2 linked regions of the Gimesia maris genome follow. The protein of the gene in region 1 interacts with the protein of each later gene in a pairwise test. Links are inferred from orthologs where the notes say so. Each region holds a gene or a part of one and is shown on either strand. Other genes may lie near its edges.

The links.
Region 2: the proteins of GmarT_RS13075 (region 1) and panC interact in binary tests that used the Escherichia coli proteins (3 or more experiments, as listed by UniProt). The link is inferred for Gimesia maris from one-to-one orthologs.

Annotation. Positions count from the first base shown.
Region 1 is NZ_CP042910.1:3,532,200-3,542,338, forward strand. The notes cover bases 3,775-6,760. They hold GmarT_RS13075 (NUDIX hydrolase), read left to right. Parts: upstream 3,775-5,007; coding sequence 5,008-5,514; downstream 5,515-6,760. Other genes in these bases: GmarT_RS13065 (hypothetical protein), read right to left, coding at 3,775-4,097; GmarT_RS13070 (FHA domain-containing protein), read left to right, coding at 4,516-4,860; GmarT_RS13080 (hypothetical protein), read right to left, coding at 5,536-6,760. Outside these bases: GmarT_RS13045 (1-phosphofructokinase family hexose kinase), read right to left, coding at 1-127; GmarT_RS13050 (SGNH/GDSL hydrolase family protein), read right to left, coding at 179-1,471; GmarT_RS13055 (iron-containing alcohol dehydrogenase), read right to left, coding at 1,577-2,746; GmarT_RS13060 (glutathione peroxidase), read right to left, coding at 2,817-3,401; more of GmarT_RS13065, read right to left, coding at 3,642-3,774; more of GmarT_RS13080, read right to left, coding at 6,761-6,969; GmarT_RS13085 (hypothetical protein), read right to left, coding at 6,966-7,847; GmarT_RS30230 (hypothetical protein), read left to right, coding at 7,915-8,037; GmarT_RS13090 (ArnT family glycosyltransferase), read left to right, coding at 8,180-10,018.
Region 2 is NZ_CP042910.1:1,344,223-1,354,186, reverse strand. The notes cover bases 4,307-7,117. They hold panC (pantoate--beta-alanine ligase), read left to right. Parts: upstream 4,307-5,178; coding sequence 5,179-6,057; downstream 6,058-7,117. Other genes in these bases: GmarT_RS05205 (anti-sigma factor family protein), read left to right, coding at 6,825-7,117; GmarT_RS05210 (sigma-70 family RNA polymerase sigma factor), read left to right, coding at 6,205-6,828; GmarT_RS29700 (hypothetical protein), read left to right, coding at 4,307-5,100. Outside these bases: GmarT_RS05235 (Gldg family protein), read left to right, coding at 1-722; GmarT_RS05230 (DUF4340 domain-containing protein), read left to right, coding at 808-2,649; GmarT_RS05225 (thioredoxin family protein), read left to right, coding at 3,057-3,542; more of GmarT_RS29700, read left to right, coding at 3,616-4,306; more of GmarT_RS05205, read left to right, coding at 7,118-8,444; GmarT_RS05200 (SMP-30/gluconolactonase/LRE family protein), read right to left, coding at 8,488-9,528. UniProt on the Escherichia coli protein: Catalyzes the condensation of pantoate with beta-alanine in an ATP-dependent reaction via a pantoyl-adenylate intermediate.

The sequences.
Region 1 (10,139 bases):
CTACATTGATCACCTTACCGGAAGCAGACCAGTGAGCGGACTGACATCGGTTGACTTCGCCGACCTGCAGGGAATCCACTTCCAGAATCTGCTGCCAGGCCGGGCTCAAGCCGGCTGCAATGATCATAACAAATTGCTTTCTACAGAGATGAGAAATAAATGCATTGAAATCGGTCTGTCAGGGAACCAGTTCGCCTCGCAGCATAATCTTACCGACCCGTATTCTGGTTCCCTGAAATTTGGCTGACTTCAATTCCTCTTCGGGGTTTTTGAGACGAAATGCCACCGGTTTGCGATCAGGCTGTTCAGCATCAATTTCAACTGTCACGGTATGGATCTGCTGTGGATCCAGGCCGTTTGCCAGCCTCAAAGTGGAGATACGATGGTAGGTACAGTAGCTGTCAAACCGCGGAGTAAGTTTCTCATGCGGTTTGCCATCAACGGTAATCTGAACCTGTCCGCCATCAGGACCCAGCAAGTCATACAGGGCGGCCTGGGAACCGCGGAAACGAAAGGTCAGTTTACTCCCCGGGGTATCGGCTTCCCAGATTTGTCCCATCCGTCCCCTAAACCGTTTCTGCAGCACATTGTCCGCCGGCAGTTCTTTCCAGTTTCCACTGAGCATGGATGCATCCAGGGGAATCATTTTGGCATCAGTCCAGTGACCCGTAACAAAAGGCTGTTTGAGTTTGGAACTGTGATCGATTGGTTGGGAAGTCTTTTCCATCTGTTTGATCGCTTCTGCAATCACTTCGGTATAGACTTCATGCCCCTCGTCAAGTGGATGCACACCATCTTTGGAAAACAGGATGACACCTTTCGCAACCGGGGTCTCGGATGTAAATTTGAGTTTGCCCTGCTGTTCGAGTACCGCAATTTTTAAAGCGACGTTAATAGAAGGGATTGCATAATAGTCGGCCAGCAGTTCCATGGCGGAAGCGGCGCGTGGATTTTCGTCTTTGCGCAGATCGTTTTCATAGTTCACCCGAAATGTATAGACAAAACAGATATCTGTCTGCGGATTGGATTTCCAGATCTGTCGGACGATGCCATCCATCGATTCCCAGATCGCTTCTGGCTGGCGGCCTCCATCGTTCACGGCAAATTCAACGAACACCAGATCCGGCTGATGCTGCAGGACGTCATGCTCCAGGCGAAATGCACCCAGATCGCTGCCCGTGCCACCGATGGCAGCGTGGATTTCATGAATTTTTGCTTTGGGAAATGCTGACTGCAGCCATTTCGTTGTTTTTACTCTCCAGCCATTCGCGGCTGTGATTGACCCACCCAGGTAGGCTACGCGGACTTCTTCTCCGGCTTTCAGTTTCTCAAGAGTATTGCCGAGCCCCTGTCGTGGTTTGATCAGTTCCGCTTTCACCGTATGAAATTCAGGAGGATCAGCCTGAACCGGCGCGAGTGCGAACATTGTCAGCAGGGTGAGTACAATCAGATTTATGGACATCGATTTCATATAAATTCTTCTCCGGGAGTGCGAACTGGAAGCTTCCATTTTAACGAACGATGACTCAGATTGAAATGAGACGCCGCGTTCAAAATAAGCTGGAATTATTTGATTCTAAAGTAAGGATTCCAGGATCTGCGTCAGTTCCTCATCCGGGATTTCGCGGGGATTTCCACTCATGCTGTTTCCCCGCGAACTCTGGACCAGCGCGGGGATCTGCAACGGAGAGACACCAACATCGGAAAGCCGGCGCGGTATTTGAATACGGTCATTCAATTTCTGAATCTCATCAATCAGAGATTCTGCGGCCTGTTCTGCAGACAGAGCCTGTTCCGGATAAAGGAAGCGGTAGATCTCAGCGTATTGCTGCTGGCGTACTGAGTAATTTGCTTTCAGTGTCGCAGGTAGCATCAGCGCACATGCCAGTCCATGAGAAATCTTGCAATGGATCCCCAACGCGGGGGCGACCCCATGAGCCATCCCCAGACCGGAATTGGCGAGAGCGATCCCGGAGAGTAACGCGGCATGTGCCATTGCTTCACGACCTCTGCGGGAATTGCCGTTCTCGACGGCTTCGGGTAATGCAGGAATTGCCAGTTTGAGACCCTGCAGGCAGAGTGCCTGTGGGATAGGTTGTGCACGGCATGAGATATAGCTTTCCAGCAACTGGGTAATGGCGTCCATCCCGGTACGGGCAGTGATTTCCGGGGGAACCGAACAGGCCAATTGAGGATCGCAGAGTACGATATCAGGAATCATCTGCTCGGCACGCAGGCTTTTTTTAAAGGGGGGCGCGTAACTGGAGATGACGGCATTTTTGGTCGCCTCGCTTCCGGTTCCCGCGGTAGTAGGAATCGCCATGAGGGGGAGTGGTGCTTCGGTCAACTTCAGACCCCGACCGACTCCCTCCAGGTAGTCTACGACGGTCTCGCTTTCCTGATTGGTGATCATGGCAGAGGTTGCCTTGGCCAGATCGATGCCTGAACCTCCGCCGATTCCGATCAGAAAGTCCCCTGCACCGGCTCCCAGGTTCCGCAGTACTCTGGTCGTCTGGTCCACGTCCGTAACTTCGGGTTCGTTAGAGATCGTGCGAATGAATTCACTTTTGATGCTGGCCCGCGACAGTAGTTGACGTAATTCTTCAATGACTCCCGACGCAGCCAGGGAACGCGAACCGCTGATAATAAATGCCCGTGTCCCCAACGAAGCCGCCAGGTTCCCCGTTTCCTGAAAGCGTCCCCAGCCGAAGTTAATTTGCTGCGGCGCGAAAAAATTATAGTTCATAACGGTCTCTTAATGAAAAAAGGATGCATCCTATGCGGATGCATCCCTGGATGTTGAGATCGGAGTTCGATTATTTCTTTTTCAGTTCGGATTCAATCGCTGTCGTAACTTCTTCTGACTGTGGATTGATCCGAGTCCGGAAACGGGCTGCAATTTGACCATCGCGGCTGATCAGAAACTTTTCAAAGTTCCATTTGACGGGACCTGCTGTTTTGGGGTTCGTCGATTTGGATGTCAAATACTGATAGAGTGCATCAGCATTGTCGCCATTCACATCAATCTTGCTGAACATGTCAAAGGTGACACCGTAGTTTTTGCTGCAGAATTCAGAAATCTGCGAAGCGGAACCTGGTTCCTGAGCACCAAACTGATTACAGGGAAAGCCCAGAACGACCAGTCCCTGATCTTTGTATTTTTCATGCAGAGATTGCAGGTCTTTGTATTGTGGTGTAGCTCCGCATTTACTGGCGGTATTTACGATCAGCAGTACTTTATCTTTGTATTTACTCAGGTCGACCTCTTTCCCTTCCAGTGTCTTTACTGTGTGATTCAACACGGGGGGGACTGATTTTTTATCGGTTTGCCCGGCAAGGCTCATGGAACAGGTCAAAGCCAGCAGGCCAGCCAGCATCGTCAGCGATTTGAGGTTTCTCATCGATCTCTCCAAGGTTAAGGATCCGGGCAAAAATGCTCGACCCGAAATAAATAAAACGAACAAAAATTTGAACCGCATCTTGCGAGAACGTCTCGATCCCTCGACTATAAACATTATTATAGTCAGATCTCAAATAAAAATAATACTATTAGTTCGTCAGAGAATCAATTGTCGGGGAAGGATTCGAGAAGTGAAGTTTAAGTGTTGTACCAGACAGGAGAGGCTGGCAGGCTGGAGAGATCAGGAGAGGCGCCTGGCAAGATTCGCTTTATAATAGAGTGAACGAAACAGGTCCGAGATCGGGAAGCCGTCCATGGTGGACCCTACTTCGATTTCCTGCTCGTTGATCCAGCGGTTTCGCAGATCGTTCTCCAGTGACTTCCGGGCAGCTGAGTTCAGTTCCTGAAAATCAAATAATTCGACGATATAATGTTCAGATGAATCATCAGGCGTTGATTTTTCACTGAAAGCCAGATGAGCCAGTGGTTCCTGCGAGAGGATGAAATCCTCAAACGGCACCAGTTCAAAAGTTTTTTCCAGCTCTGAAATCAGGCAATGCTGAAACGTTTCGTAAGGTCGTTTCTTATCACCCGGCAGCATGAATTCCTGTCGTTCATAATTCCAGTGGGCCAACCAGTGTGTTTTCTGATCGACGGAATTCTGAAGCAGGATAAATGTACCTACAAAGTTCCCCATCGGCGATAATGACCTTTCTCGATCAGATGTGACTGTCTGTGAATGATTTCAGCAACTATTGGCCCGAATGAATTTTATCATTCCAGAAGCGCTAATAGGATCGTAATTCGTCGTAAACAGGGACATTCAGGCAGAAATCGGTTTGAATTCCCAAATTCCACGCTATTAGGGGAATCTTCGGTTGACCGAATTCTGAGGGAAATTCAGATTTTACTATCTTTTTACTGTTTCCCATTGCATACAAATAATCTTGTTTGTAGAATTACGCATAAGTACTCACGGATGTAAAATATTTGTATTGTAGTACCTTTACGATCCCCATTTGACCCTACCCCAATTTGACCCGCCCAACGGCAGAACTGGATGAATCGTCACAATGGTTCTGATTCTGCCCAAAACTTTAAAGGCTCGCCCCGTTATGAAAGTTCATCTTATCAGCGATCATCCTGATTTGCCGGACATTGAGATTGGTACGGAAGAACTGCCGGTCGTACTGGGGAGAAGCAACAGCTGTGAATTAAGGATCCTCGATCCGATGCTCAGCAGACATCAATGCGAATTGACGTTCCACAATAACGTGGTTCGGGTCAAAGACCTCGAGTCCACCAATGGTACCATTGTGAACTCCGCTATCGTTCATGAAGCCCCGCTCTACCCGGGGGATATTCTGACCATTGGCATGGCCAATTATGTTGTCAGCTATTACGATGGCGAAGGGCAGGAAAGTTTCGAAGAAAGCTATTTCTCCGAGAACTCGATCTAGTCTGCTGTTTTGCCCTGGCTGTCCTGAGGCATTATATTCATCACCGATTATCACGTGCGCACGCGTGCTGAATCACTGGATTCATTAATTCGCCTGTAATATGGTTCGCCAGGTCATTCTGCGAATTTCTTCTGGAAATCAGGTTTTATGCAATCCGAAGAACTGTTTGATGTCGTCGATGAGCAGGATCAGATTCTGGAACAGCTTCCCCGCTCTGTCGTCCACGCTCGCAAGCTGCTGCATCGGGCGGCGAACGTCTTCGTCTTTAATTCCCAAGGCAAATTACTGCTCCAGTTTCGCTCTGCCACCAAAGACGAGTATCCACACTGCTATACCTCATCTGCCTCCGGGCATCTGAGTGCCGGGGAAGACTATCTCGAATCGGCGCAGCGGGAAATGCAGGAAGAGATTGGCATCGAGACACCACTCGAATGGCTTGAGAAATTTCCGGGAACTCCGGACAACGCCTTTGAGCATACCGTGCTGTTTCGAACTTTTTCTGACGGACCGTTTACCTTTGATCCTGTGGAAATTGAACGGGGAGAGTTCTTTGAACTCCCCCATATTGACCAGATGCTGATAGAAGACGAAAGTCAGTTCACTCCCCCGTTTCGACAGCTCTATCGCTGGTATCGTCAGAACTGTTCCGACTGATATCTCTGGAATCGGCTCTGTTTACTCGAGATCTTCCATCCACTGCCCGGCGATAAACAGTATAGCTCCTCCTGAAATCTGCAGCAGAAATCGCAGACTGGAACCGCCAATATGTTCCTGGACCGGTGTCGGTGCAATCATACCGGCGATAATCAGAGCCGATAATGCTCCCGCCAGATTGAGCAGAAGAAATAACTGGTGAGGCCGGAATGCTCTCGCAGGATATGCAAACAGGGAAATGACGAGTGCCCACCATTGCAGTCCCCAACTCCACGCTTCAAGGAACATACATTGCAGCAGATGAGTAACTGCCCACTGGAGTGCTGCAAGCCCCTCGGTCAGATTCGTGATCTGCATTCTGCTGAAATACGTCATCTCGGTTGTCACAGGCAGATGTTTCCGATAAAGCAGCCAGGGAGTGACCAACAGTACTGTTGTCAAACCGAACTTGCCCGCATTGAATGCCAGTGACAGCAGTCTGTCGCGGAAGTACAACAGGCAGACAATTGAAATGGCAATCAGGTCAATCAGGAAAAACGCGATCCCTTCGTCTTTGGTAAAGATCGTCATCCCGGCCGATAATCCAGCGATCAGAGGCAGCATTTTGAGAACAGCAGGATCGGGCTCTGTTTTTTGAGCTTCAGTGAGATAACTCCAGAGATACAGTAGTGTGATTGTATGGAAGCAGGCGACGGGACCATCCCCCTGGCCTGATAAAAACCCATATTCCCAGGGAACCATCGAAGGCACGGTTGCCAGCATCAAAGTGAAAATCCAGGCCCGCGCCGGCTGTCGCGTGGTACGCTGCAGAACCCCTTGAAAACAGAGTACCATTCCCAGGTACAGCAGGGGGAACATGATCTTCGACCAGCGATCATTCACTTCTCCCAGCAGCAGATAGAGATGGGTTTCATTCAATGGAAGCAATAACGGATATTTCGGGTGATACTGCACAAAGTCAGGATGCAGCAATGCCTCGTTCTGCAAGGTCCCTTCCTGAAACAGTACGATTGATTTAAGCCCGAAAATGGCACGTTCGTCCCAGAAACGTTGCGGTGTCATCAGAGACTGAATCAATGTGGTCAATCCCAGGAATAGTACAATTGCCAGGCATAGCTTTTTGAAATCATCCTCAGCCGAGGAAGCTTCGGTCTCGTTGGAAATCTTCTGCGAGACGCGGAAACGCATGAGCAGGCTTCCTGCCCCCAGAAGCAGTCCTACGCCCATCCAGGACCAGGCCACGACTGAAGTGTAAGCGAAACCGATCCAGCCCCACAGGAAATAAAAGAACGCAGTGGAGCCAAAACCGAAGACCAGCCCCAATCCCAGCAATTCGGTCAGCGAGCTCTGTGTTTGAGTAGATCGGAAGATCGGTGTGAGTAGAACCAGGGTTACAGTGAGTCCCATCCCCCAGATTCCTGCTACAGACAGCAGAATCAGTAACAGATCGGTCAAGGGGTCGCCTCCTGTTTCTGCGGAGGAGCGTCGGGCAGGGATTCTGGTTTCTGATATTTTTTCAAACGGACGTTGAAGGACGGTTGATAATCAGGCCCATACTGACTTCGCATGAACTCTAACCAGCGAGTGTCTTCCAGTAAGCGATCATTTTCCAGATAATCTTTCCCCTCATAGTATTCCAGAATGTAGTCAGGAGAAATCTGTTCCAGATAATCCGTGTCGAGATCGGACAGTCGATACGCTTTCAACTGTCGTTGCTGAAACTCTTTCGGGAGGACAAATTCGCTTTCCGGATGCAGAGGATGAAACAGCTTTCGCGGCAGCAGATAGTATGACAGGAAAAACAGTTTCTGGTCACTCAGCACCAGAATGCGGGTGTCGTCTTCCGTTGCTTCTTTCACAAAGCGAATCACATCCCGGTTGGAATCGCTGATGTTAGGCATCATTTCGCTGCCGGCACGGAAGTGGTACCAGGGCCAGTCTTCAATCCGACGGCTGACACCGCCCGCAAAATGGACCAGACTCAGGATGAACCAGCTGATTAACAGAACCCGAAACAGGTAGGTTCGCCCGAGTTGTTGCAGTGAGGTTAACTGTTTCAAAGTCTGCCAGCTATGAGTAGCCAGTTGGACCACGCGCGGGTAAAAAATAAAACCTGCGATGGTCAGGATTGCCAGCAGTGGCAGCAGAATTCGCAAAAGCACCGTTAATGCCTGACCCTGTTCATGGGCGGCAAACTGGGAATATTGATCCGGGTTTGCCCGTTCAATCATCCAGGTCTGAAAATATTCCACCGGCATCAACCAGACATAAACCGTGCCGGGAACCGATATCAATAACATCAGAATCAGGATCAATCGCACCAGACGGGACATGCAGCAGTCTCTAGAGCAAGTACTTTACCGGTTATGGCGAGGACGTTGAAAAGCAAATCCCGAGTCTATGACTCAAGTCGACGATTGTCAAGAAGCGGGAGAAGACATGGCAAACACCAGTGGGAACGATTTGTTCTACCAGATTGAATTCCAGAAAGACGTCAAATATCAGGGGACGGGTTTTGGCTGACATGTTACACTATTCTGCATTGTGAATGCTTTTATCAGAGCTAAGTAGATGAAAAAGCAGGATACCCTCTACATCGATCACGGAATTATTTCCAGTTATTGAGATTCTATTTGTGCGTACGCAAATCAGCAAAGAAAAATCCTTGAAAACGAAAGGCTGGAATTTCCTGATCTGGGGGACTCCCCTGCTCTTTGCAGCAGTGATTCTCGCTCAGACGACCGCGTTTCGGTCTTCCAAGAGCCCAACCTATGATGAAACCTATTTCCTGGGCACCGCTTTAGCCACGGTTCAACAGGGATCACTGGATGAACGGATCAGCGGCGCGGGGGTGGCGCCTGTGCCGATTCTACTCAACTATCTGCCGGTCGCGTGGCGGTCTGGTGGCGGTACCCGCAGCGATCTCTGGCAGGGGGAAGTCACCGATCCTCGGTTGATCAACCAGGCCCGATTTCTGACCGCACTCCTGATTGGTGTTCCGATCATGCTGCTGATCTACTGCTGGCTTTATCTGCGTCGAGGTTATGCCGCGGGATTCCTGGGAGCAGCTTTAGTCACCTTTTCTCCCACGATGATTGCGCACTTCTCACTGGCCACTACGGATGCCTGTTTCACATTGACTGCTTTGATTGCGTTAGCTGTATTAACCCGCTACTGGAAAATTCCGACGACGCGAAATCTCTGCTGGCTGTCACTGGCTGTTTCTCTCGCGATTTCTACCAAGTATTCAGGAATCTTTCTGTTGCCCTGTACGCTGATCGTGATGACGTTAACTGGCTTAATGCGGCAGGTGCCAATAACCAGGAATGTCATCTGGCCTCTTATGAAGCAGGTGGGATGGGGGTTCACTCTGTTCCTGGTTCTGCTGATTCCCCTGACCTGGGCATTTCATTTATTCAGCTTTACAGGACCTTTGAAAACCGTTTCCTATGAAGAAACCCCCGACTACTCTGCCTGGGTGCGTGTGCTGGGACGAGGGCCTGTCGCGCAGCAGATTATGGAAGTTTCACACAGCACATTAAAACGCCCTGCACCTTTTGCCGGCGTTCTATTCCAGTTTCTGCATAATGCGGGAGGCCATGATGCTTACCTGATGGGCGCGGTTTCTGAACATGGATGGTGGTATTACTTCCCCGTCGCCTGGAGCCTGAAGAGTACTCCCGTGGAATTGCTGTTCACGTTACTCGCATTCTGCTTAGCCTTCTGTCTGCTGTTTGAGACCTGGCAATCAGTCCGCTATCGCCGTGCTTCAATGCCGACGGTAGACCAGAACCGAATCGGACTGGATGCAGATTCAGAACCGACCAGCCATGCGCCGCTGATCTGGTTGCTGGCAATGGTTGTCCTGTTTGGAATGGCATTGACCAGTCGGTTGAATCTGGGACAGCGTTATCTACTCACTCTGTATCCGCTCATGTTTCTGTTTACGATCGATCAGATTTGGCGCTGGTTTCAGTTTCGTGCCTGGTTGCTCTACGCCTTCGGCTGTTTATGTATCTGCTTTCAGTTTCTCTCAATTACTTCTGTGCAACCGAATTACCTGTCCTACTTTAATGACAGTATCGGCGGACCCGCTGGCGGCCGATTCTATCTGCTCGATTCCAATCTGGACTGGGGACAGGATCTGCCTGCGTTGAAGACTGCTCTGGAACAGCTTCCGTCAGAGAATCGTGACCGGACTCTTCTCTATTATTTTGGGACCGGAGATCCTCAAGCGTACGGAATTTCTACCTTCAATCTCAAGCAGAACCTGCCTGAGAATCTGGATGATTGGAAATATCTGGCTTTGTCAGCAAATTATCTGCAGGGACTTTATACAGAGGCAAAAGATCCGTTTGCCGGTTTCCGAACCATCCAGCCTGTGGGACAGGCTGGCTACACGATATACCTGTTTGATCTTGCGACACCCCAGGCCCGTGAAGCAGTGCGGCATGCGGTTGATATCTTGCGGGAAATGCAGAAGCAGGAACAGGCATCCGAGTGATTACCAACATATTCCAGCGCCTGAACCCCGGCTTCAGGTGTGGCGAGGGCTGATCTCCTATGATACAATATCAGCCTCAAGCGATGCGGTAGAGTGTGATTATTCCTGTCTGAAGTATCAA
Region 2 (9,964 bases), 2.2 Mb from region 1 along the record:
GCCCCTTCTTCAACTCGGTCCGCATTACGCAAGAACCACCACGTGTGATTGACAAATACGGACACGTGCTTGCCGCACATATTACCTCCACAGACAAGTCCCCTGTGAAAGATATCAATGTCATCTTTGTCGCTGATGCGGACCTGATTTCGGATGAACTGTTCAATATCCGGGAACGTCAGGCCTTCGGATTGAAAATTGATAACGTGACGTTTTTATTGAACTGTGTCGACCAGCTGGCCGGCGATGATTCCTATATCAAACTGCGTAAACGCCGCTCCAAACTTCGCACACTGACTCTGGTCGAACGCGAAACATCCGTGTTTGTGAAAGAACGGAATGCGGAACGGGAAAAAGCGACAGAAAATGCGGAAGAAAAGCTGAAAGAAGCCCGCGATCGCCTGAAAGCGGAGCGTGATAAAATCATCAAAGACACCACCATCGACGGGAATACCAAACAGCAGATGCTGCGAATGGCCGAAGAAAATGAGAGCCGGCGACTGGAAGTCGATGAAGCCAATATCGAGCGTGAAAAACAGCGCCAGATTGAAAAAATCAAAGCGCAGACGGAACGACAGATTCGGACCATCGAAGACCGCATCCGCTGGTATGCGATCCTCTTCCCTCCGTTTCCGGCCATTTTGCTGGGGATCTGCTTCCTGTTTTTCAGAATGAAAAATGAAAACCAGAATATTTCTCCCGACCGGAGACTGAAGAAATAATGCATGCCTGCCATGCAGAAATCCGGTCAGGAAATAAATTTAGAATTCCCTTTAAATCACTGTTTAATAAGTAAAATCGTTTGCCATGAATGAAACGACCCGAACACTGACATTTGCAGGAATCGCGGCGGTTGCTTTAGTCGCCGCCTATATCACCGATCGTGCCTCACAGCCGGTGCAACTCACCGGTTATGAAAATGTAGGTAAAGAATTCTATCCCGATTTTACAGATCCGACGCAGGCCAAATCGCTGCGTGTAGTGAGCTACAATGAAGATTTAGCAACGTTGAAAGTCTTCAATGTCGAGTACAAAGATGGTTCCTGGATCATTCCTTCGCACCACGATTATCCGGCCGACGCTGAGGATGAACTGGCAGAAACCGCGACTTCACTGGTGGGCGTGGTTCGAGGTGCCCTGGAGAGTCGTCGCAAGAGTGACCACGAACGCTTCGGTGTGATTGATCCACTGGATGATTCCAATACCAATCTGAAGGGACGCGGACAGCGACTGACTCTCTCGAAAGAAGGAGGCGCCCCCCTGGTGGACTTCATCGTCGGTAAAAAAGTTCCTGAACAGTCTGATCAATATTATGTTCGCAAAGTGGATGAAGATGCCGTCTATCGTACGAAACTGAATGTCGATCTCTCGTCCGAATTCTCTGACTGGATTGAGCCCGATATTCTGAAAGTCGACCGCGATCGACTGGTGGAAATTCTGATCAGCCACTATTCGATTGATGAAGCACAGCAGAAAATCGTCTATGAAAGTGACAAACGAGAAGAAAACGTGACGGTGCTCACACGCAAAAATTCAACGACTCCCTGGGAGATGCAGGGGCTGGATACAGCAACGCAAAAGCTGAATACCGCTGACGTCAACCAGCTGGTGAATACCCTGACAGACCTGAAGCTCCAGGGGATCCGACCCAAGTCAGGCGATCTCGCAGCAGGTCTCAAAAAATCGGGATCTTTAAAACCAAAGACCCAACTCGATCTGTTCGACCTGCAGAGTAAAGGCTTTGTTCTGGCGCGAGGCCCCCAGGGAACTCCGCAGCTGGCTTCCAATGAAGGTGAAGTGGTTCTGGCCACCAACGAGGGCGTGGTATATTCCCTGTACTTCGGCGAAATTTTCACGGGTAGCACACTCGACATCGAAGTCGGTAACAGTAACGAAAAACAGGATGAGAAATCAGAAAAGAAACAGGATGATTCCAAATCCGGTGACTCAAAACCGGCTGAGAAAAAAGAATCCGAAAATGGCAACGACAGTGCGCTGAAAACCAGCCGTTATCTGCTGGTAACCGCTTCCTTTGACCCTTCCTTCCTCGGCGATCCTCCACAAAAACCGGAAGCACCGGAAAAACCGGCCGGACTGAAAGAAAAGCCAGACGCAGATAAAAAAGAAGCAGACAAAAAAGAGACCAAGGCAGATGAAAAACCCACTCCGGAAGCAGCTTACGAGAACGCCATGAAGGCCTATCAGTCTCAACTGAAGACCTATGAGCGAAAACTGAAAGAATACGATGACAAGGTGGTTAAAGGGAGTGAACTCGCGCAAGAGCTCAACGAGCGATTCGCAAACTGGTACTATGTCATCTCTGCAAACAGCTTCGAAGCATTAAAACTGAAACGTAAAGCGTTGGTGGAACCGATCGAAAAAACAGAAGGCGACCCGGCTAAACCGGGTGCTGCCACTCCACCAGCTGGTAAACCGGCTTCTCCGCCGACGGTTAATAAACCAGAACCGGCGCCTGCGAAAAAACCGGCTCCCACAAAGCCAGCCGTAAAGAAACCTGAGACCGGGACACCGGGAAAAGAGGCTGATGCCACGAAAAAACCCGAGGCTGAAAAACCAGCCAGCAAACCCGAGGCCCCACCCAAAGCGGCACCGACGCCGGAAAAGCCGGAAAAAACGCCCGACAACTGACCATAAGACCAGATCCAGCGATTTAAAGCCAAAGCTGCGACAGATTTCCCATCAATTCTGTCTGCGGCTTTGGCTTTTGCTGCTTTCTGAGTCAACTCTGTTCCGGTTAGGTAAACTTTACCGGCGATGTTCCTGTTATTCAGGTGATTCCGATCGAATCGGTCATAGAAGTTCCCCGCTTCACTCCGATAAAGCTTAATGAATGATTTATGACGATTCGACCTGAGTTAAGGCTGTTCGTCACGGCATACAGACATTTCAGATTGAGCAAAATCTGCGACTGTCCTGCCTTGAATCAATCAATTGCGTTCAGATCAGTTGCTCACTCTTAACCGGGTCATCACGTTTTTACTACATAAGTTCAGCTGTCAAGGATGACAGTTCAGGCTTGTGAAGGAGTCACAGAAATGAAAAGACTTCCCAAACAGATTCAATGGGGCATTATTGGTTTTTCGGTCGTTGCCCTCGTTGGCATCTCAATTGAATTATCGAAAGCCGAGACTAAGACAGCAGATACGATCAATTGGCATACTGATCTGGAATCCGCTCACCGGGCCTCACTCAAGAGCAACAAACCTGTTTTCATCGTGTTTGACGCCAGCTGGTGTACTTACTGCCGTAAACTGGAACAGGATACGCTTTCTGATCCCCGGATGTCCCGCTACCTCAATCAGGCTTTTGAACCGGTGCACCTGGATTTTGATAAAGACCGTAAGATTGCCGATGTTTTGAAGGTCAAATCGATCCCCTGCACAGTGGTTTTGAGTTCAGAGGCAGATCTGCTGGCCCGCCAGGTAGGGTATGCGAAGGTTCCCCGCTACCATTCCATGCTGGAAAAAGCGCGTAAATTGCAGGCTGTGATTCACCATATCGAATACTCAGACAGTCACTGATTTCCCTGAGATATAAAAATTCGGTACAGGCGCAAATCTTGAAAAAACTCTACGGAATGTGTACTTTGCGCATATGAATAAAAGCAAAGAGCCGTTTGGCATCAATCCGTCGGGTGAAGGTGACTCCTGGGAGTCTCTCGCAGGTGATCTGTTTGGTATCGATTTTGACCAGCAGGTTGAGCCGCTGCCCATCGACTTTGAAGATGATCTCGCAGAAGACGAGGAGACCTCGGAACAGGCTGAAAAGTCTGAACCCGTTGAAACGGAGCAAGTTGAAACTCCGGTAGCTGCCCAATCTGTGGAAAGCGACGACGACGACGACGATCAGTTCTTCGGTGCTTCGATCTTCGAAGATGACGATCCGGTACCTGCCTCTCATCGTGCAAACAAGGTCCCCGTCGAGCAGTTGGACTCTGGAATCGACTTCGACGACGAAGAAGAGGATGACGAAGACTTTGAAGAGGAAGAAGATGATGATGATGACATCATCGCTGCTTTTGATGACGACGATGAGGATGACGAAGAAGACGAAGTCGAAGAAGACTTTGCCCCCGCCGCCTCTCTGAAGGAAGAAACGTCAGCCGATTCGAGCGATGATGAGGAAGACACCTACTGGGACGCACTGGACGGCTGGAACTGGGACGAAGACGATTCCTCACATTCCCGAAAAGCCGTTGCAGCCAGCGATGATGATGACGAAGAAGACGAAGAAGACGAAGAAGACGAAGAAGACGAAGAAGACGAAGAGGAAGTCGCTGAAGTCCAAAAGCCTGCAGTAACAGAGCAGAAGAAACCGCGTCCTGAGAAGAAACCGAAAGCTGCCCCCCGACAGATCACTGCCCGGACTGATGAGCGACTTGATGATGACAATGAGTTTGGTTTCGGGCTCATATCAGAAGAGGTCGCATTCCAGCAGGAAGCGTTCGCTGCCGACGAAGACGACAACGAAGAAGAAGAGCAGAGTGAAGCGGTAGCAGAAACGGCTGCAGAAGCATCCAGTGAAACCGAGGGCGAAGAAGAAACAGGGGAAACCAAACGTCCCCGCCGCCGTCGACGCCGACGACGGTCTCGCTCCCGCAAGCCTGAAGAAACGACCGATTCTGCAGAAGAAGAAACGGACGACAGGAAGCAGGAAGTCCAGGCGGAAAGTAGTGAAACTGATGAGGACGAAGAAGAGTCCGAAAGCGATTCCGAACAGAAACCAAAACGTTCGCGCCGTCGATCACGTAGACGTAAGAGCGAAGTGACTGCGGAATCTGATGAAGGTGAAGCTGTTTCTGAAACAGCAGACATCGAAGAGGTGGAGTCTTCCAATCCGACAAAACAGGTCGTCGAAAACAAATATCCGAACGTCCCCAGCTGGGAAGAAGCGATTTCCTATCTGCTCAACCCGAAACTGGTTGGTGGTAGCAAAAGCGATAAGGATGAAGATCCTAAAAATTCGTCAGCAGCCGAGTCAGACGATCAGAGTCGCAGACGGCCCAAAAGAAGGCGATCTTCCAGCAAACGGAGCGGAGGCGGAAGCGGAAACCGAAGCCAGGCTCCTAAAAAAACATAATCAAAACCAAACAGTATCCAGCAGGTTGGGTCTCCAGGCCTGAAACGGTGCCTGGGTCCGTTCTGAAAGTTTTCGATCATGTCTGACCAGGCTCTGGAAACCGTCAGTGAAATTTCGGCCTTGCGGAAGCTGGTCGCATCACGCCGCCAGCAGGGTGCAACCATCGGCTTTGTGCCTACCATGGGAGCCCTGCATGCAGGGCATACCAGTCTCATTGAAGCCGCTGACGCTGACTGCGATTTTGTGGTCGTTTCCATCTACGTCAACCCGACCCAATTTGGGCCTGATGAAGACTTTGAAAGATACCCGCGCGTGCTGGAACAGGATCTGGCAAAATGTGCGGCGGCCGGCGCAAACCTCGTCTGGACTCCGGATACCAGTATCATGTACCCGGACGGGTATTCAACCGATGTGACGGTCAAAGCTCTCTCGCGCATTCTGGAAGGCGCCACCCGCACGAATCATTTCCAGGGCGTGACTACCATCGTCACCAAGCTGCTGTTAAGTTGCCTGCCGGACATCGCTTATTTTGGCGCGAAAGATTTCCAGCAACAGGCTATCATCAGACGGATGTGCCTCGACCTGAATATTCCGGTTGAAATTAATACCTGTCCCATTATCCGGGATACGGACGGACTGGCACTCAGCAGTCGGAATGCCTATCTCTCTGCGGAAGAACGTGAAGCAGGCTTATCCCTTTCACGGGCCCTGCGACTGGCGGAAGAAAAAGTCGCGGCCGGCGAAACCGATATCGCGCAGATCAAGGCCGCCATGCAGCAGTTGTTAAATGCGACACCATTGCTCAAACTGGATTACGCCACCATCGCTGATCCCACCACGCTGGAAGACATCTCCACAGTTCAATCCGAGATGGTCGCGCTGATTGCCGCCCGGGTAGGCACTACGCGACTGATTGATAACTGCCAGTTGGCCCCTGCTGCTACAGAAAAAACCTGAAACGACGACTGCACGCGCAGATTGACATTGACGTAAGCTACTGAAAAGTAAGAAGATAGACGTTAACCTAATCGTTTTTCGCGGAAAATCCCGGTTTTTGACAAACCACGGGAACTTCATTTCCCCCCGGATCGTCCAAGAGGTACTGTGACCAACAATGATCAATACCTGATTCAAGAATGTTTGGCAGGTCGTACCGAGGCGTTTGATCAACTGGTCCTGAAATATCAGGACCGCCTGTTTCGAACCCTGGTGCGAGTTCTGGGCTCCAGCGACGATGCGCGCGATGCCGCCCAGGAAGGGTTTACCCAGGCCTTTTTTAAATTGAAAACGTTCCGAGGAACTGCCGCCTTTTATTCCTGGCTGTTTCGCATTTCTTTTAATGCCGCGATTACTCAGAAACGAAAAACAAAACGAACTTCCGCAACGATCGATCCACAAGAGAACCCGGCCGGTACCTGGCTGGTTGATACAAACCCCGCCAATCACCCTCCCGAAGTCGCCGAACTCGCCGAGCGAAAAAAGCTCGTTCACCAGGCATTGAATGAACTACAGGAAGAATATCGCACGCCTTTGATCCTGCGGGAACTGGAAGGTATGTCGTACGGGGAAATTGCCGAAATTACGGAGATCCCACTGGGAACAGTCAGAAGCCGAATTTTCAGAGGAAGGAATGAACTAAAACAGAAACTGAACACGCTGTTTCAGGATGCCCCTGTCACACGTGTTTCCGAGTCTGACCATGAGTCATCGATAAGTGAATCAAAATGAGTAGCCAACCCCCCTTTAACGAAAATCTGTCCGCCTACTTCGATCATGAAGTTTCCCCCGAGGAACGTCTTGAGCTGGAGTCGCGACTGGAACAGTCTGGTGCCGCACGGCAGGAACTGCACGAGTTCGGTGAACTCTCCCGCCTGCTGCAGGAGACCGCGACGGAATCGGCGCCTCCCGAACTGGCGCCATCCATCCGTCGCCGTATCGAACAGGAAACCCTGCTGACTTCCCCTGAGACGGTCCCGGTCACACGCGTACCTTCGATGCTACGTTACCGGATTGCGGTTGCCATCAGCGCCTGCTCTTCCGTAGCTGCTCTGGTCTTATTTGTGTTGCTGTTGAATACCAGCCCCCCGGAAAGCAGTTGGCAACTCTCCCAGGCAGATCGCATGGTACTGCAGCCAGAGTCAGAACTATCCTTCAACACGCCAGCTGTCAAGAATGATAAGCTGGTTGCCGCTCGATCAAACCAATTCAATTACCAGGCAGGTACGGACATTGGAAAACCCGGCCAGCCTCATCCTGTTCCCTCAGTCGAACTTCAGTTGGACAAGCGGGGAATGCAGCCCAGCAATGTTGAATTAAAAGAGAAACTGGCGATGCGGCCTCACATGGAAAAAACGCCCGCCGACTTTTCCGTTCACAATACGCTGGCCGAACAGAATTCCGCGGCGAAACAACTCAAATTGACCGAGCAGGGTCTGGCCGCCTCCTCCGGGATTCCCAGTCATATTCCACTGGATTCAATCCGCATTGGGGATGTGCTGCCTTACTTCCGTGATATTGATGGCAAAGTGGCTGTAATTGAAGTCCGCGTCGTCGATGTCAAACAGGCTCTGGGTACGATGGAACTGCTGCTGGCACAAAATAATATCCCCGTCGATCAACAGAAACAGTCGGAAGTCGAACGTCAACTGAAAGTCACACAAACACTGACATATAATACTACTGACGCCAAGGCACTGCAGGGCCCAAGCAAAGCTGAAAAAGACCAGCAGTTGTTTGCCGTCTACGTGGAAGCCACCGATGCGCAACTGGCTTCCACCCTGGAAGAATTTCAACGCGGTCTCAAACAGGATCAGATGTTAAGCCTGGCATTGCAGCCAGCGATTACCGAACAATCTCTCAAAGAAGAAGTGGCCAGCCTGCCTCAACTGCTGGCACGACAGTCAGAGCCCCTCAAAGAACGTGAAGCAGCAAAATCATCTTCCCTGGCGGTGCTGCCGGAAGAAGAGAAGTCTGACCAGTACATTAAGAACCCGGCAGGCCGTAAAACAGTAACGGATGAACTTGCTCAAACCAAGCCTCGGGCCAAAGGTAGCTCGCAACGCTCTTACCAGATGCGCTATCGGATGCAGGTTCCTGCGGAGAACGAACCCGATCCCAAGCAGATGGCGCGATCCAACCTGCTTAAGAAAAAGGATTCCGCGCAGCCATTCAAATCAGCAACGGATGCGCCCCTGATGGCTTCTAAGCCTTTCGGCGACAGTCCTGCAAAGCCCCGCAAGGTGATGCATCAGTCCGCCGGGACATTGATCTCAGAGGCACCCGTTAAAGTCCTGTTTGTCTTTAAAAATCCGGAAACTCCCGCGCTCCCCACCGCTCCCCAGTAACGGGCAGCGGTGCAGCAGCGGAGAACTTCGTTTCTGAACGGGCTTATTTCGCAGGACCAACGCGTCCTTTGGTTTTTGTGGGAATCCGAACCAGGTAGGTGTCTGCGGTCAGATACAGAACCGTACCGTCGTTCCCCCAGGCACAGTTGGCTGTCCGTTCGCCCGTGCTGATGCGTCCCAGCAGTTTGCCTTCAGGAGTGAAGATGTAACAGCCTCCCGGTCCGGTGGCAAACAGGTTTCCATTAACGTCTGTTTTGAGCCCATCAGGCAGCCCTGGCAGTTTGCTGACCTTGTCTGTGACATCATAAAAAACTTTGCTGGCTCCCAGTGTGCCATCCTGGTTGACGGGGAACGCTTTCCAGAGTGCCGCCTCGGGATCAGACTGGGCAACGTACAATGTTTTTTCATCAGGTGAAAACGCAATCCCGTTCGGACGTGTCATTTCTTTGGTCAGCAAAGTCAGTGTGCCATCCTTCGCCAGACGATAGACGCCACAAAAATCCAGTTCGCGGCGCGGGTCGTCGTAGCGGTTGGGCAGCCCGTAAGGGGGATCAGTGAAGTACAGATCCCCGTTGGATTTGAACACCCCATCGTTGGGACTGTTCAACCGTTTGCCCATGTAGTTGTCGACCAGCGTTCGTTTGCCGCCTTTTTTGGTCAAAACAGAGACGCGGCGATCGCCGTGCTCACAGGAAACCAGACGTCCTTCGGGATCGAGAAACAGACCGTTGCAGCCCGGTTCATTTCCATAGGGAGTCACTCCTGTATAGCCTGACGGTTTCATGAACAGTGAGGCTCCTTCCCCTTCTTTCCATTTCATGACAGAGTTGCGGGGAATGTCAGAAAACAACAGAAATCCGTCTTTCGCACTTCCCATCCAGACCGGACCTTCCGACCAGTCGAAGCCGGACGAGAGAACCTCAATCCGGGCATCCTTGTCTATCAGAGCATCCAGCCCGGGATCGATACGGACGACTTCTCCCAGCGTGGGGTAGTTGGTGGAATCCTGAGCAGATAGCTCTGTCTGACAAAGGCTCAAAACGCAGGTTGCTAGAATCATGCAGGTGAATCTAATAGTTTTCATGCTTTTTCCCTGTTTTTCAGATAGATCAGTGTGACTTGATACGGGAACTAAAGAAGGTTCAATTCTACAGATTCTCCGCAGGAGATGCACGTATAGAGGAAATATTCCTGATTCCGGGGCTTGGAATACTTGCATCCCGAAAACAGCTTCGATAACGTAGCACATGCTCCAGTTGTCGCGAATCAGAGGCTTTTCAGCGGCACGACAATTGGTTAAAATCAGGTCGACCCTGATACAAAACACTGTTATGGTGGGTATAGCTCAGTTGGTTAGAGCGCCGGATTGTGATTCCGGAGGTCGCGGGTTCAAATCCCGTTACTCACCCTTTTCTTCTTCCGGTCTCAGGCTGCATACCTGACAGCTATCCGGCCCCCGAGAGTTTCTGTTCTGATGTCTGCCTCGCCAGAATTCTCATCACAATTCTGAATCCACGCGA